4 regions of the Citrobacter sp. LJND-P06 genome follow, and region 4 is predicted to be linked to each of the others. Evidence: predicted binding sites of a transcription regulator. Region 4 holds the regulator's gene; each other region holds the start of a gene.
What was found. The regulator CRP, encoded in region 4, controls carbon source genes, mostly activating them, when cyclic AMP is high. The targets are predictions, from matches to a motif close to ATGTGANNNNNNTCACAT.
Positions count from the first base shown of each region.

Region 1: ACO7SM_RS11375 (sugar transporter) is a predicted target of CRP. The motif match lies at 1,503-1,520, and genes of this name have one in related genera.
Region 2: epd (erythrose-4-phosphate dehydrogenase) is a predicted target of CRP. The motif match lies at 2,120-2,137, and genes of this name have one in related genera.
Region 3: ompW (outer membrane protein OmpW) is a predicted target of CRP. The motif match lies at 2,068-2,085, and genes of this name have one in related genera.

Region 1 covers NZ_CP187317.1:2,385,651-2,389,946, forward strand. The annotation lists gene sad (succinate-semialdehyde dehydrogenase) at 1-417, opposite strand, end outside; gene ptrR (putrescine utilization regulator PtrR) at 519-1,385, shown strand; gene ACO7SM_RS11375 (sugar transporter) at 1,595-2,791, shown strand; gene ACO7SM_RS11380 (MarC family NAAT transporter) at 2,835-3,500, opposite strand; gene marR (multiple antibiotic resistance transcriptional regulator MarR) at 3,760-4,194, shown strand; gene marA (MDR efflux pump AcrAB transcriptional activator MarA) at 4,213-4,296, shown strand, end outside.
Region 2 covers NZ_CP187317.1:742,506-746,801, reverse strand. The annotation lists gene pgk (phosphoglycerate kinase) at 1-858, opposite strand, end outside; gene epd (erythrose-4-phosphate dehydrogenase) at 907-1,926, opposite strand; gene ACO7SM_RS03600 (PPC domain-containing DNA-binding protein) at 2,302-2,727, shown strand; gene ACO7SM_RS03595 (ECF transporter S component) at 2,753-3,331, shown strand; partial or broken gene ACO7SM_RS03590 (energy-coupling factor transporter transmembrane component T) at 3,331-4,037, shown strand; gene ACO7SM_RS03585 (ABC transporter ATP-binding protein) at 4,025-4,296, shown strand, end outside.
Region 3 covers NZ_CP187317.1:2,121,965-2,126,260, reverse strand. The annotation lists gene ACO7SM_RS10210 (GGDEF domain-containing protein) at 1-1,066, opposite strand, end outside; gene ompW (outer membrane protein OmpW) at 1,283-1,921, opposite strand; gene ACO7SM_RS10200 (YkgJ family cysteine cluster protein) at 2,204-2,608, shown strand; gene ACO7SM_RS10195 (YciC family protein) at 2,634-3,377, shown strand; gene ACO7SM_RS10190 (septation protein A) at 3,432-3,971, shown strand; gene yciA (acyl-CoA thioester hydrolase YciA) at 4,192-4,296, shown strand, end outside.
Region 4 covers NZ_CP187317.1:363,457-367,752, reverse strand. The annotation lists gene ACO7SM_RS01655 (phosphoribulokinase) at 1-454, shown strand, start outside; gene ACO7SM_RS01650 (OsmC family protein) at 543-947, opposite strand; gene crp (cAMP-activated global transcriptional regulator CRP) at 1,256-1,888, shown strand; gene ACO7SM_RS01640 (YccS/YhfK family putative transporter) at 1,940-4,027, shown strand; gene argD (bifunctional acetylornithine/succinyldiaminopimelate transaminase) at 4,017-4,296, opposite strand, start outside.

The DNA of each region.
Region 1 (4,296 bases), 2.0 Mb from region 4:
CGGAAAGTTCCACGGCATCACCGCCAGAATGGTTCCCAGCGGGCGATACTCAATCACCGCTTGCTGATTTTCCACCTGCGTCGGCTCCGGGTTAAGCATTGCAGGGCCATGCTCTGCGTACCAGTCGCACAGGCTGGCGGATTTTGCCACTTCGCCGCGCGCCTGAGCGATCGGTTTGCCCATCTCACGCGTGATGCATTGCGCCATCTCTTCAGCCCGCAGCCGCAATGCCTGCCCGACATCGCGCAATGTCTGCGCCCGGTGCGCGACCGTCGTGCGCTTCCAGGCCGCAAAACCGCTGGCGGCCAGGCTGAGGGCCTGCTCGATTTCGCTGTCGCTACTCCAGGGCATAACCGTCAAATGCTCTCCCGTTGCCGGGTTCACTGAAATTGCATGTGTCGCTGATGTCGGGTTCATAGGGTTCTCTCTTATCACAGGGAATGGCGATATCATGACCCCGTTTACTCTTTCTGAAAATTGAATAATATTAACCACACCATTCACAAAAAGAGAAAGCCATGGATCTGACGCAACTGGAAATGTTCAATGCTGTCGCCCTGACGGGCAGCATTACTCAGGCCGCCGCGAAGGTGCATCGTGTTCCCTCTAACCTCACCACACGCATTCGCCAGTTGGAGGCCGATCTCGGGGTGGATTTGTTTATTCGCGAGAATCAACGTCTGAGGCTTTCTCCGGCAGGCCATAACTTTTTGCGTTATAGCCAGCAGATCCTGGCGCTGGTCGATGAAGCGCGGATGGTGGTTGCCGGTGATGAACCGCAAGGACTGTTCTCCCTCGGCGCGCTGGAAAGTACAGCAGCCGTGCGTATTCCCGCTACGCTCGCCGAATATAACCAGCGCTATCCTAAGATCCAGTTTGCCTTATCCACCGGGCCTTCCGGCACCATGCTGGAGGGCGTGCTGGAGGGTAAACTGAATGCCGCCTTTGTGGATGGCCCCATTACTCACCCGGGTCTTGAAGGGATGCCTGTCTACCGTGAAGAGATGATGATTGTCACCCCGTGCGGTCACCGCGCCGTGCACCGCGCCAGTGATGTTAACGGCAGTAATATTTACGCGTTTCGTGCGAACTGCTCCTATCGTCGCCATTTTGAAAGCTGGTTTCATGCCGATCGCGCCACACCGGGTACGATTCACGAAATGGAGTCCTATCATGGGATGCTGGCATGCGTGATTGCCGGGGCGGGTATCGCGTTGATTCCTCGCACCATGCTAGAAAGTATGCCCGGACATCATCAGGTCGATGCGTGGCCGTTAACCGAGGCGTGGCGCTGGCTGAATACCTGGCTGGTTTGGCGACGCGGGGCAATGACCCGACAACTTGAAGCCTTTATGGAACTGCTGCCACTTCAAACGCGGGCATAGCATCGCCTTATGCCGGTGTTATCCGGACAGAGAGCAAGCCAATTTGTGACAACGTCACAACCACAGGCGCGTACACAAACCGCTCAGTCCGTGATGTTACTTTTTAGTAACTAAAAAATGTGATATTAATCACAAAGTGATTGTATTTTCGACAGCAAACGTTTTAAGATCCTGACCTCACCTTCTCGCAACCAGCCCAGTTACTTTTTATGTCAACACGCATTGTTTCCCGTAAAGTCGCGTGGCTACGGGTCGTTACGCTTGCTATTGCAGCTTTTATCTTCAATACCACCGAGTTTGTCCCCGTCGGCTTGCTCTCTGATATTGCGCAAAGCTTTCATATGCAGACTGCACAGGTCGGGATTATGCTGACTATCTACGCCTGGGTTGTGGCGCTGATGTCGCTTCCCTTTATGCTGCTGACAAGTCAGGTGGAACGACGCAAGCTGCTGATCTGTTTGTTTGTGCTGTTTATCGCCAGCCATGTGCTGTCGTTTCTGGCGTGGAATTTTACCGTGCTGTTGATCAGCCGCATCGGCATCGCCTTTGCGCACGCTATTTTCTGGTCGATCACCGCCTCGCTCGCCATCCGTCTGGCCCCTGCCGGTAAACGCGCACAGGCGCTAAGTCTGATAGCCACCGGTACCGCGCTGGCGATGGTGCTCGGAATTCCTATCGGACGCATCGTTGGGCAATATTTTGGCTGGCGTACCACCTTCCTGGCTATCGGCATGGGCGCGCTGGTCACGCTGGTGTGTCTGTTCAAGCTCCTGCCCACCTTACCCAGCGAGCATTCAGGTTCGCTTAAAAGCCTGCCGTTGCTGTTTCGCCGCCCTGCGCTGATGAGTCTTTATCTGTTGACCGTGATTGTGGTGACCGCCCATTACACGGCATACAGCTATATCGAGCCGTTTGTGCAAACCGTGGCCGGGTTGAGCGCCAACTTTGCCACCGTGCTGTTGCTTATTCTCGGCGGCGCTGGGATCGTCGGCAGCGTGGTGTTTGGAAAGTTGGGCAACCGACATGCCTCCTCGCTCATTACCGCTGCCATTGTTCTGCTGGTGGGGTGTCTGCTCCTGCTGCGTTCTGCCGCCGACAGCGAAACAGACCTGGCGATGTTGAGCATCTTCTGGGGGATTGCCATCATGGTTATCGGTCTGGGAATGCAGGTGAAAGTGCTGGCGCTGGCGCCGGATGCCACCGATGTCGCGATGGCGTTGTTCTCCGGCATCTTTAATATCGGGATTGGTGCGGGCGCGCTGGTGGGTAATCAGGTGAGTTTACACTGGTCGATGTCTGCCATCGGCTACGTTGGGGTCGTACCGGCTGCCATCGCGTTAGTCTGGTCTGTGATTATATTTCGCCGCTGGCCTGTCTCGCTGGAAGAACAGCCGCAATCGCAGTAACAGGAAAGACAAGGCCCGACGTTTTTGCGCCGGGCCGTAGAGGTTAGTGATAGGTTTTAATAATTTCCAGAATACCGTTGATGATAAACTGTACGCCCATACAGACCAGCAGGAAGCCCATCAAACGCGAAATCGCTTCAATTCCCCCTTTGCCGACCAGACGCATAATTGCCCCTGAACTGCGCAGGCTGCCCCACAGAATGAGCCCGACAATAGCAAAGATCAGCGGTGGCGCGACAGCAATAACCCAGCCCGGAAAATCGGAACCATCACGCACGGTTGAGGCAGAACTGATGATCATGGCGATCGTACCCGGCCCCGCCGTACTTGGCATTGCCAGTGGCACGAAAGCAATATTGGCCGACGGTTCGTCTTCCATCTCCTCAGATTTGCTTTTCGCTTCCGGCGACTCGTGCGCTTTCTGCTGTGGAAAGAGCATTCGAAAACCGATAAACGCGACAATTAATCCACCCGCAATCCGTAGCCCCGGAATTGAAATGCCAAAGGTATTCATGACTAACTGACCGGCGTAATACGCCACCATCATAATCGCGAACACGTAAATCGACGCCATCAGCGACTGATGGTTACGCTCTGCGCTGTTCATGTTGCCAGCAAGTCCGAGGAACAGCGCCACGGTAGTCAGTGGGTTAGCGAGCGGCAGCAGAACAACCAGACCCAGCCCTATCGCTTTAAACAATTCTATCATTGGTAATCTCTTCTCCAGTCGCTCTTCAGTTAGCGGCAAGTATAAGTTCAAATTAGCGCTGACCGCCATTTCAGCGATGTAAGCATTCATTTTCCCATCACATCTATAATCTGTAATTATCATTAAGTTATTAAATGCTAAAACGTCAGCGTAATGAACCGTTTTAGCAAATCGTGTGATCACACTATTCATTCATTTGACTTATACTTGCCTGGGCAATAGTATCTTCCGTGACTAACTACTTGCCGGGGCAACCATCGTGAAAAGCACCAGTGACCTTTTCAATGAAATCATTCCACTTGGCCGCTTGATCTACATGGTAAATCAGAAAAAAGATCGTTTGCTAAACGACTATCTGTCACCGCTGGATATCACCGCCTCGCAGTTTAAGGTGCTGTGTTCCATCCGTTGCGCGGTGTGTATTACCCCGGTTGAGCTTAAGAAAGTGCTGTCTGTTGATCTTGGCGCATTGACGCGCATGCTTGACCGCCTGGTCTGTAAAGGCTGGATCGAAAGACTGCCAAACCCCAACGATAAACGCGGCGTGCTGGTGAAACTCACCGAACACGGCGCGACAATTTGTGAGCAATGTCATCAATTAGTAGGACAAGACCTGCACCAGGAACTAACAAAAAACTTATCGGCGGATGAAGTGGCAACACTTGAGCATTTACTCAAGAAAATCCTGCCGTAAACAGAAAGAGGTATGACGATGTCCAGACGCAACACTGACGCTATCACCATTCATAGCATTTTGGACTGGATCGAAGATAACCTGGAATCGCCGCTCTCACTG
Region 2 (4,296 bases), 380 kb from region 4:
GATATCCAGGATCTGCTCGTCTTCTTTCACGTCAGAAACAGATTTCAGGGTAGCCGCTGCGGATTCAGAGAACTCAGTCGCGACGCGAACATCAGCCGGAACCGGGATGTCACAGATAGTCAGCAGACGTTTTGCTTCATCAACCAGGTCAGCTTCGTACAGGGATTTGCCGACGTTGTGGCCTTGAGCAGCAACGAAGGTGTTGGCGATACCACCGCCAACGATCAGTTGGTCAGCGATTTTAGACAGAGAGTCCAGAACGGTCAGTTTGGTAGAGACTTTAGAACCACCAACGATAGCGACCATCGGGCGAGCCGGTTCTTTCAGTGCTTTACCCAGTGCTTCCAGTTCGTCAGCCAGCAGCGGGCCTGCACATGCTACGTCTGCAAATTTGCCGATACCGTGGGTAGAAGCCTGTGCACGGTGAGCCGTACCGAAAGCGTCCATCACGAATACGTCGCACAATGCAGCGTATTTTTTGGACAGTGCTTCGTCGTCTTTCTTCTCGCCTTTGTTAAAGCGAACGTTTTCCAGAACCACCAGTTCACCGGCGGCAACTTCAACGCCGTCCAGGTAATCTTTTACCAGACGAACCGGGTTAGACAGCTTGTCTTTCAGGTAGTTAACAACCGGCAGCAGAGAGAATTCTTCGTTGTACTCGCCTTCGGTAGGACGACCCAGGTGGGAAGTTACCATCACTTTTGCACCCTGCTTCAGGGCCAGTTCGATGGTTGGCAGAGAAGCACGGATACGCGCGTCGCTGGTTACTTTCCCTTCTTTAACTGGTACGTTCAGATCCGCACGGATAAAAACACGTTTACCAGCAAGATCCAGATCGGTCATCTTAATTACAGACATGGTGAATCCTCTCGTTGATTCTTAAAGTTTTGCAAGCGCTTACGCGCTTTACCTGAAACCAATAGCAGCCATAGCTAACGTTGTGTCGAGCATGCGGTTAGCAAAGCCCCATTCATTATCACACCAGACCAGAGTCTTAATCAGGTGCGCACCACTCACGCGTGTTTGAGTCCCATCAACGATGGCACTGTGCGGGTCGTGGTTAAAATCTATCGAGACCAACGGTAATTCCGTATAGTCAACTATACCATGAAATGCACCTTGTGCTGCTTTTTGCAGCAACTGATTGACTTCATTGGCTTTTACTGGTTTTTTCACCGTCACACTTAAGTCGATCGCCGTCACATTTATGGTCGGTACGCGAACAGCAATCGCTTCGAATCGATCGTTGAATTGCGGAAAAATTCGCGTAATACCGGCAGACAGTTTGGTATCAACCGGAATAATCGACTGGCTCGCGGCTCGCGTACGTCGCAGGTCAGGATGATACGCATCAATCACCTGTTGATCGTGCATAGCCGAGTGGATCGTGGTGACGGTTCCGGACTCAATGCCATAAGCATCATCCAACAACTTGATGACCGGAATAATGCAATTCGTCGTGCAGGAGGCATTCGAGACAATGTGGTGTTCTGCCCGCAACTGTTCCTGATTCACGCCAAATACCACGGTGGCGTCGAGATCGTTGCTGCCAGGATGTGAAAAGAGCACTTTCTTTGCGCCAGCGGCGATATGTGCCTCGCCGTGTTCGCGGTTACCGTAGACGCCGGTGCAATCCAGCACAATATCAACACCCAGTTCACGCCAGGGCAGCACGTCGAGAGTCCGTTCGTGCAAAATGCGAATAGCATCATCGCCAACGATGAGTTGATCGCGCTCCTGGCGAACATCCCATGCAAAACGTCCATGGCTGGTGTCATATTTCAACAAATGCGCCATGCCTGCAGCATCCGCCAGTTCGTTGATTGCCACCACGGTGATTTCCGCCCGACGTCCGGATTCATACAAAGCACGAACCACATTACGCCCGATGCGACCAAAGCCATTAATCGCTACGCGTACGGTCATAGGTCTCCTGCAAGGCTATCCCGATTCAAATGAGGCTGACAGAGTAATCCAGCAAATCGTCGAGGAAAACCTTACCTGTCGCAAACTGCGACTGATTGATTATTTGTCGAACATTTAATCGACTGAAACGCTTCAGCTAGAATAAGCGAAACGAGGAATAAAAGGAATGATTGTCCAGCCAAAGAACGCAGTTATCTGACATACGTCACATTTTCGTACCTGAACACGTCAGTTTTATTCCATATTCCAGAATTGCGAATAAGCGTAGCAAAATCTTTTCGTTGTCGCGTTAAAAATCCTGATTTATATCAGGAAGTACCGCCACCAGCGTCTATATTATCAGCGTTACGTCCGAGTCTCGGAGTCCCCCAAAATATGACTACATCTCATCTCTCCTCGTCTGAAGCACGGTTTTATGCGCTTCGTTTGCTTCCCGGTCAGGAAGTCTTCACACAGTTACATGCGTTTGTAAATCAACACCAGTTGCAAGCCGCCTGGATTGCAGGTTGCACCGGCAGTCTGACCCACGTCGCCCTGCGGTACGCCGGACAAGAAGACACCACACTGCTTCGCGGAACTTATGAAGTTATCTCGTTGAGCGGCACGCTCGAACTTGCTGGCGAACATCTGCATCTCTGCGTTTCAGACTCAAAGGGCGCCATGCAGGGCGGTCATATGATGTCTGGCTGCACCGTTCGCACCACGCTTGAACTGGTGATCGGCGAGCTGACCGCACTGGCGTTTAGCCGCCAGCCTTGTGCGGTGTCTCACTATGACGAACTGGTTATTTCCCCCCGTTAACCCATTACCTGGTAAGAGGTTTTTTATGGCGCGTCGTCAATTTTCCAGCCAGTCGCTGGTGCTGATTGTGATTTCTATAGCCATCAATATGATCGGCGGACAGCTCATCAGCATGCTGAAGCTGCCCATTTTTCTCGATTCGATCGGTACCCTGATAAGCGCCGTGCTGTTAGGCCCCGTCATTGGTATGTTGACCGGATTACTGACCAATCTACTCTGGGGATTGTTGACCGATCCGATTGCGGCGGCATTCGCGCCAGTCGCCATGGTAATTGGTCTGGTCGCTGGATGGCTGGCACGGGCAGGCTGGTTTCGCACATTGCCGAAAGTCGTGGCCAGCGGCGTGGTGATCACACTGGCGGTCACGCTGGTTGCCGTGCCCTTGCGTACCGCACTCTTTGGCGGGGTGACTGGCAGCGGTGCCGATCTGTTCATCGCCTGGATGCACTCTGTCGGCCAGAATCTGGTGGAATCTGTCGCCATTACCGTGCTGGGCGCCAACCTGGTCGATAAGATCCTGACGGCGGTCATCGTCTGGATGCTACTGCGACAGTTGCCGCTTCGCACTACACGCCATTTCCCCACAATGTCTGCCGTGCGCTAATGCACCCGTTCACCTCGTTAACCCTGTGGGCACTGGCGGCATGCTCCACGTTGCTGCTGCCTGCTAATACCGTACTTCCGCTCTACAGCGGAGCCGCCTTTCTCTGCTTAGCGGGGGGAAGGCCACACGTCAGCGGGCAAAATACGTTGCCTGGCTGATGCTATCGCTGGGATTTGGCCTGTGGCTCGTACACGGCGGGTGGTTGAGCGAGTGGTTAAGCGGTAAGCCGCGCGATCCACAGCGCTGGGCGCAGGCCATCACGTTGTGGCTACGGATTCTGGCGATCGTCTCCACGTCACAGCTTTGGATGCAGTACGTACCGGTTCGCCAGTTTATCCGCGCGCTGTTTGCGTCTCGCTTACCCCCAGGTGTCGCCTACCTGTTCGCGGGGCCGCTTTTGGTGGCAGAACAGCTCAGGCAACAACTGTCTATCATTCACGAAGCGCAACGCGCACGCGGCGTGCCGCTGGATGAAGGCTGGTATCAGCGGCTTCGCGCCATGCCAGCACTGATTGTTCCTCTGACACATAATGCCCTCAACGATCTGGCGGTACGCGGCGCAGCACTGGATATGCGGGCATTTCGATTACACCGACGCCGTACCACGCTATGGGCGCCAGTGGACAGTACGTTTCAGCGCGTGGCGCGCTACAGTATGGTGTTTTTCATGCTGGCGGAAGCAGGAGTCTGGATATGGTTACGCTAGAACAGTTTTGCTACCACCCAACACAAACCACGCGCCCTGCGTTTAGGTTTGATTTCCACTACGCGGAATCCGGTATGGTGGCGATTTTTGGTGATAACGGCAGCGGAAAAAGCACCCTGGCTCAACTGATGGCTGGCTGGTATCCCGACTTTCTGCCCGGTGAGATTGCGGGCAAAGGCACCCTTCTGGGCGTGCCCATCGGCGAGCGCTCTCTGGTGGAGCAATCGCAAACCGTTCAGCTCGTCCAGCAGTCGCCTTA
Region 3 (4,296 bases), 1.8 Mb from region 4:
TCTTGCGGTTAAAGCATCCCGTCAAAGAGTCGATATAAATCTTGAGGTCACTTTCGTTGAGCCATCCCTTCAGCCCCAGAGTGATCATGATAAAAAAGAACGGCGCCAGCAGGATCGCCATACCCGCCTGGATGTCATGCGTGACAAAGCGCCCGAGTGAAATCGTGTATTTGAACGCATACTTTTCAGACACTATTTTGACGATGCTCTGCCCCATCGACGAGCAGTTCCCGGCAAGGCACAACGACTCATTGTTGGTCGCATTCACCAGCGCAACATTAAGCCCCTGCGGAATCTGGTTATCAAAGGCGTTCGCCAGGGCTTCCTGCAACTCTGGCCTGGCGTGGTCGTAGACCAGATAGGCCACAATATGATCGGAGATCTCTTTCCCGGAAAGGTCGTAGATATAACTCACCACGCTAAAAGCTTTATCGCCGGTGATTTTATCGGTGTAGAAATTAGTGGAACTCAGCGCCTTGGTTTTGACGTTTTTTTCCAACAGGCGAGTATAAAAATCAACGGGAGGGTAAAAAAAGCTGCGAATATCTCTCGCCATTTCCGAGTCAGAGAAATGAAACATCCGGGAATCTGCGGGGGTAAACCAATAAAAGTAATCGGCATCTTTGGCGATGATATAACGGTGCGCATCATAGTTTCCGGGATTGAGGGTATTTACCCTGTCGCGGATGAATTCTGCGGCGGTAAACATACATAGCGCGTCCATACCGGTATGTTTTGCCACCATCGCGCCTGTCGCCGAATGGATCCGTTTTTCGTCGGCATTGATTCCCCAGGCGTCTTTTTCTCTGGGAATAAAGCGTGAGGTATCGCCACACATGCCGGCATTTTTAATCTGGTGATAACGTTCACCCGTTGCATCGGCGATCAGTTCGTTGTCATTAAAAATGTCTACCATCCGCGTTTGCAGACGATTCATGCCCTCACTGGCCGCCGCAAGTCGCTGTTCATAAATCACAAAAATGAACAATGAGGTACAAAGCAAGGTGATAAGCCCTGAGATGAGCAATGCCTGCCGGTTTCTCAGCCCATCCTGCACAATCTTCACACGTCCACCCGGTTCATTAACCGCACGGCAAAACCGGTCGCCCGTTTATGTTGTTGCATAGCATCCCTGAAATCTGCTTGCCAGAGACGGCGATAATTTTACTCATGTTAGCATTTCAGAGAGTTAAGCGAGGGGAAAAAATAACAAACACGTTACAAGAGACGAAAAAAAAGCCGGTAGCAATGCAACCAGCCTTTTTCGATAGCGCTAAGGATGTTAGAAGCGATAGCCCGCAGAGAACATAAACACCCATGGATCGATACGCGTACTGACGGTCTGGTTTACACCACCCGCCTTAAATTTCACGTCAGTGTCGATATCCATGTACCAGACGGACATGTTGATCAGCCAGTCACGATCAATCAGATAGTCCATCCCCACTTGCCCTGCGGCGCCCCAGGAGTCTTCCAGGCTCAGATCGGATAATCCGGCGGCCTTGCCGGTATCATTAAATCCGTTGTCAAAGAAAGTGGTGTAGTTAATACCGGCACCTACGTATGGACGCAGTTTGCTGCTGGAATCACCAAAGTACCATTGCGCCATCAGCGTCGGCGGCAATTGATGCACGGTGGCGATATCACCGGTCGGCCCGGTACCGACTTTATGGCGAAACGGCGAAGCTGCCAGTAATTCAATACCAATATTGTCCGTCGCCATGTAGGTGAACGTCAAACCCAGTTGGGTATTGTTACTGATGTTAAAACCGCCCAACGATCCCAGGACGTTATCAGAACCTTCGGTTGGTCGAACCGTCGCCGAACCTGCACGAATAAAGAACTCGCCCGCTTCATGCGCATAAACCCCGCCAGAAAGAAGAGTACTGACTGCCAACGCCGCCACTGTTAATTTTTTCATGTCCGCTCCATCGTTATGGTTATAAAAGCGTGACGAATATACCCACAATGGAGTAAAAAGTGATCTAACACAGATCACATTACATCTTGTAATTTAACATTTATTGATCTGGATTAATTTAGAACTTGCATTCAAAATCCTGGTTAAACTGATACAGATCAAATTTGATATATTTCCACACTGAAAATATTCAGATGTTGCCCTCTTGCCCTTCCTGAAACAGGGCGCTAATTTAGCTTTCTCACCATTGAATTGATGCGTTATCTTGTTGCAGGTGGAATCATGAGCGATCTCAACCCGTGCATGACGTGCGGTGCCTGTTGTGCGTTTTTTCGTGTCTCTTTTTATTGGGCGGAAGCCAGTGATGCTGGCGGCCCTGTCCCGGATCATCTGACGGAACCGGTGAATCCCTTTCTACGTTGTATGGCGGGCACCAACCAAAAACAGTCCCGCTGCGTGGCGCTGTCCGGTTCGCCCGGGGAACATGTCAGTTGTACTATCTATGAAAACCGCCCCTCTGCCTGCCGGGAATTTGCCATGTCTGGGGAAGATGGCGAGGTCAATGAAGCCTGTAACCGCGCTCGCGCCCGATACGGATTACCTCCGCTTTACAAAGATATGCTTTTCCATACAAGCCTTGATGCTGCCACTCACGGGTTATCCAGGGTACAATTGCCCGCTAATTAACACCTGCAGAACTCAAGGAGAGTGCATGTCTATCACGGCGAAGTCCGTATACCGTGACACGGGGAATTTTTTCCGTAATCAATTTGTTACCATCTTACTGGTATCGTTGCTGTGCGCGTTTATCACGGTGGTTTTAGGTCATGCCTTTTCACCCAGCGACGCGCAAATTGCGCAACTCAGCGAAGGCGACAACCTGGCGGATAGCGTTGGATTGTTCGACCTGGTGCAAAACATGACGCCGGAGCAGCAGCAAATTTTGTTACGTGCATCTGCAGCCTCGACGTTTTCAGGTCTCATCGGCAATGCCATTCTGGCAGGTGGCGTCATGCTGATGATTCAATTGATTTCAGCCGGTCATCGGGTCAGTGCATTACGCGCCATTGGCGCCAGCGCCCCTGTTTTGCCTAAGCTGTTTATTCTGATTTTCCTGACGACGCTGCTGGTGCAGGTAGGGATTATGCTGGTGGTGGTGCCAGGTATTCTCATGGCCATCCTCCTCGCACTTGCGCCTGTCATGCTGGTTCAGGATAAAATGGGTGTTTTTGCTGCAATGCGCAACAGTATGCGTCTTACGTGGTCTAATATGCGATTGGTCGCGCCCGCGGTGATCGGTTGGTTGCTGGCAAAAACGTCGCTTCTGCTCTTTGCACCTAACTTTGCTGTACTGAGCCCGAACGTGGGTGCGGTGGTGGCGAATACGCTGAGCAATTTGATCTCTGCTGTTTTGCTCATCTATTTATTCCGCCTGTATATGTTGATTCGCCAATAACCCTGTGTGCGTCGGTGCTTTGCGGCCGATGCATGTTAATTACGGAATCGAAGAATGAAGCAGTTTCTTGATTTTTTACCGCTGGTTGTCTTTTTTGCCTTTTACAAGCTTTATGACATCTATGCGGCAACCTCAGCCCTGATCGTCGCGACCGCAATTGTCTTGATTTACAGTTGGGTGCGTTATCGCAAGGTTGAGAAGATGGCGTTAATCACCTTTATTCTGGTTGCGGTGTTTGGCGGCCTGACCATTTTCTTCCATAACGATGAATTTATTAAATGGAAGGTGACGGTGATTTACGGCCTGTTTGCCGGCGCATTGCTGGTAAGCCAGTGGATTATGAAAAAGCCCTTAATTCAGCGCATGCTTGGAAAAGAGCTTACGCTCCCGCAACCCGTCTGGTCGAAGTTAAATCTGGCGTGGGCGGTCTTTTTCATCCTGTGCGGCCTTGCGAATATCTACATCGCGTTCTGGCTACCGCAAAATATTTGGGTCAATTTTAAAGTCTTTGGCCTGACCGCATTGACGTTGATTTTCACCCTGTTGAGCGGCGTTTATATTTACCGCCATCTCCCCCAGGAAGATAAATCGTAATCTCTCCAGCGCCAGACCTTTCCTCTGGCGCTGCTCTTTTCTGCGTGACTCCCCGTATTCCGCTCTACCGATTGCATGAATCATTACGAAAGGGTGGAAATGTCACCCTTTCTTTCTGACCAGCCGGAACACCCGCAGTGCGCGGCGTATCTCCTCTGTTCTCAATCTGCAAATCATAGTAGCATCGCGCCTGTAATTTTTTTCTATAGTCGGTTCCAGAATGACAACAACGAATAATGTCCCCCAGGGCGAACTTGTTTTACGCACGCTGGCCATGCCTGCTGATACGAATGCCAATGGCGATATTTTTGGCGGCTGGCTGATG
Region 4 (4,296 bases):
GCAGCATAACGTGGCGCGCCATGTGGATTTACTGGTTGGCGTAGTACCGATAGTCAACCTGGAGTGGATACAAAAACTGATCCGCGACACCAGCGAGCGTGGACACTCCCGCGAGGCGGTGATGGATTCGGTGGTTCGCTCTATGGATGATTACATCAACTACATCACCCCGCAGTTCTCCCGTACGCATATTAACTTTCAGCGCGTCCCCACGGTGGACACCTCGAATCCCTTCGCGGCAAAAGGCATCCCGTCATTAGACGAGAGCTTTGTCGTTATTCATTTTCGTAATCTGGAAGGGATCGATTTTCCCTGGCTGCTGGCAATGCTTCAGGGCTCGTTTATTTCACATATCAATACATTAGTCGTGCCGGGCGGCAAAATGGGACTGGCAATGGAGTTGATCATGCTGCCGCTGGTTCAGCGACTGATGGAAGGCAAAAAAATCGAGTAAGGTAAGATTTTGCCGGATGGCGGTGTTGCGTTATCCGGCCTACTCCTGTCGTAGGCCCGATAAGCGCAGCGCCATCAGGCAAGGATCATCAGGCAGCAATCACTTCGTATGAATGCGTGATATTCACTGCTTTTTCCAGCATCAACGCCACGGAACAATATTTTTCAGCAGACAGATCGACTGCGCGCGAAACGGCGGCGTCTTTGAGATCATTGCCAGTCACAATGAAATGCAGATTGATATGCGTGAACAGGCGCGGCGCCTCTTCACGACGCTCGGAAGTGAGCTTCACTTCGCAATTGGTCACGTCCTGGCGTCCCTTTTGCAGAATAGACACCACATCGATCGCACTGCACCCACCCGCAGCCATTAACACCATTTCCATCGGACTCGGTGCTTTATCACCGGAGTTACCATCCATCAAAACCTGGTGTCCGGAAGCAGACTCTCCCAGGAAGGTTAGGCCTTCAACCCATTTCACACGCGCTTGCATATTTCGTAACTCCAATGTTTCAATTTTCCTGACAGATTACGCGGACATAACAAATCTCGCAACGGAAGGCGACCTGTATCAAGCTGAAGCGAGACACCAGGAGACACACAGCGAAAGCTATGCTAAAACAGTCAGGATGCTACAGTAATACATTGACGTACTGCATGTATGCAGAGAACATCACATTACAGGCTGCAGTACATTTTTAGCAGCCCCCTTCCCTGGCAGCGGGAAGCATATTTTGGCAACCCCAGAGACAGCGTCGTTTTCTGGCTCTGGAGACAGCTTATAACAGAGGATAACCGCGCATGGTGCTTGGCAAACCGCAAACAGACCCGACTCTCGAATGGTTCTTGTCTCATTGCCACATTCATAAGTACCCGTCGAAGAGCACGCTGATTCACCAGGGTGAAAAAGCAGAAACGTTGTACTACATCGTTAAAGGCTCAGTGGCTGTGCTGATTAAAGACGAAGAAGGGAAAGAGATGATCCTTTCTTATCTGAATCAGGGCGATTTTATTGGCGAATTGGGCCTGTTTGAAGAAGGCCAGGAGCGCAGTGCATGGGTTCGTGCAAAAACGGCCTGTGAAGTCGCTGAAATCTCCTACAAAAAATTTCGCCAATTGATCCAGGTGAACCCGGATATTCTGATGCGCCTGTCTTCCCAGATGGCTCGTCGCCTGCAAGTTACGTCCGAAAAAGTCGGCAACCTTGCCTTCCTCGACGTAACCGGTCGTATCGCTCAGACTCTGCTGAACCTGGCGAAACAACCCGATGCGATGACTCACCCGGACGGCATGCAAATCAAAATCACCCGTCAGGAGATCGGTCAGATCGTTGGCTGTTCTCGCGAAACCGTTGGTCGTATTCTGAAAATGCTGGAAGATCAGAACCTGATCTCCGCGCACGGTAAGACCATCGTCGTCTACGGCACTCGTTAACCCCGTCAAAATGGCGTATTACCCTGTAATACGCCATTTTTGTTGGCACCGATGTGGCGAAGACTGATCTATCACCCTGAAATCAACTACGCACTGCGGCAAACGCTGGTGTTGTGTTTACCTGTGGCGATCGGCCTTATCATCGGCCAGTTGCATCTGGGATTGCTCTTTTCTCTCGTTCCCGCCTGCTGCAACATCGCCGGGCTTGATACCCCCCACAAACGCTTTTTCAAACGCTTAGTCATTGGTGCATCGCTGTTTGCCGGATGCAGCCTGGCAATGCAGCTCCTGCTCGCGCAAGCAATACCGCTGCCGCTGATTCTGACGGGTTTAACGCTGATTCTTGGCGTGACGGCTGAACTCAGCGCCTTACATGCCCGACTCCTGCCGGCTTCGCTGATCGCCGCCATTTTCACACTCAGCCTTGCCGGTAACATGCCCGTGTGGGAGCCGTTGCTGATCTATGCCCTGGGCACCCTGTGGTACGGGCTTTTTAACTGGTTTTGGTTTTGGCTCTGGCGTGAACAACCGCTGCGCGAGTCGCTCAGTTTGTTGTACCGCGAATTGGCCGACTACTGCGAAGCCAAATACAGTCTGCTCACCCAGCATGCGGATCCTGAAAAAGCGCTGCCGCCTTTGTTGGTACGCCAACAGAAAGCGGTGGATCTCATCACCCAGTGTTACCAGCAAATGCACATGCTGTCGGCGCATCACAACAATGAATACAAACGTCTGCTGCGGGCCTTCCAGGAAGCGCTGGACCTACAGGAACATATCTCCGTCAGTCTGCATCAGCCGGAAGAGGTGCAAAAGCTGGTCGAACGCAGCCATGCGGAACAGGTGATTCGCTGGAACGCTCAAACGGTCGCCGCACGTTTACGCATCCTGGCGGATGATATTCTGTATCACCGCCTGCCAACTCGCTTTACCATGGAAAAACAGATTGGTGCGCTGGAGAAAATCGCTAACCAGCATCCCGATAACCCGGTCGGTCAGTTCTGTTACTGGCACTTTAGCCGCATTGCCCGCGTATTGCGGACCCAACGCCCGCTCTACGCCCGCGACCTGATGGCGGATAAACAGCGCCGACTCCCGCTGATCCCGGCGTTAAAAAACTATCTGTCCTTCAAGTCGCCCGCGCTGCGAAATGCCGGGCGTATTAGCGTCATGCTGAGTATCGCCAGTCTGATGGGCAGCGCGTTACATCTGCCGAAACCGTACTGGATCCTGATGACGGTGCTGTTTGTGACGCAAAACGGCTACGGCGCGACGCGGGTTCGCATATTACACCGTTCGGTAGGTACGCTGGTCGGGCTGGTGATTGCGGGCGTGACGCTACACTTCCATATTCCCGAAGGCTTCACGCTAGCGGGCATGCTGGTCATTACACTGGTGAGCTATCTGATCATTCGTAAAAATTACGGTTGGGCAACGGTCGGGTTTACGGTCACTGCGGTGTATACCCTGCAATTGCTGACGTTAAACGGTGAGCAGTACATTGTGCCGCGGTTTATTGATACGGTGATTGGCTGCCTGATCGCGTTTGGCGGAACGGTCTGGCTCTGGCCGCAGTGGCAGAGCGGTCTGTTACGCAAAAACGCCCACGACGCGCTGGAAGCCGATCAAGACGCTATACGCCTGATCCTCAGCGACAATCCACAGGCAACACCGCTTGCGTATCAGCGTATGCGTGTCAATCAGGCGCACAACACGCTGTACAACTCGCTGAATCAGGCCATGCAGGAACCCGGCTTTAACGCGCACTATCTGGCCGATATGAAACTGTGGGTGACGCACAGCCAGTTTATTGTCGAGCACATCAACGCCATGACCACGCTGGCGCGGGAACATACGATGCTGACGCCAGACCTTGCGCAACGCTATCTGGAATCGTGCGAAATTGCGCTCCAGCGCTGCCAGCAGCGTCTGGAGTATGACGGGCCGGGCAGTTCTGGCGATGTGAATATCCTGGAAGCGCCAGAGATGCTCTCCCATGGGTCATTAAGTACCCTGGAACAGCACCTGCAGCGCATACTGGGCCACCTGAAAACCATGCACACCATTTCGTCGGTCGCCTGGCGTCAACGGCCTCACCACGGGATCTGGCTCAGCCGTCAGTTACGGGATATTAAGCGTTAACGACTTTCGCGACGGCCTGAGCGAAACGCTGCATTCCCTCATCGATATCCGCCTCTTCCACCACCAGCGAGGGGGCGAAGCGCATCACATCCGGGCCGGCATTCAGCACCATCACGCCTTCATTCGCGCCCGCATAAAGAAACTCGCGCGCTCGTCCCTGATATTGCGGCTTCAACTCTGCCCCAATCAACAGTCCCATCCCGCGAATGTCGCTGAAGACGTCGTACTGCTCGTCAATTTTCTGCAAATGCTGAACAAATTTCTGCCGT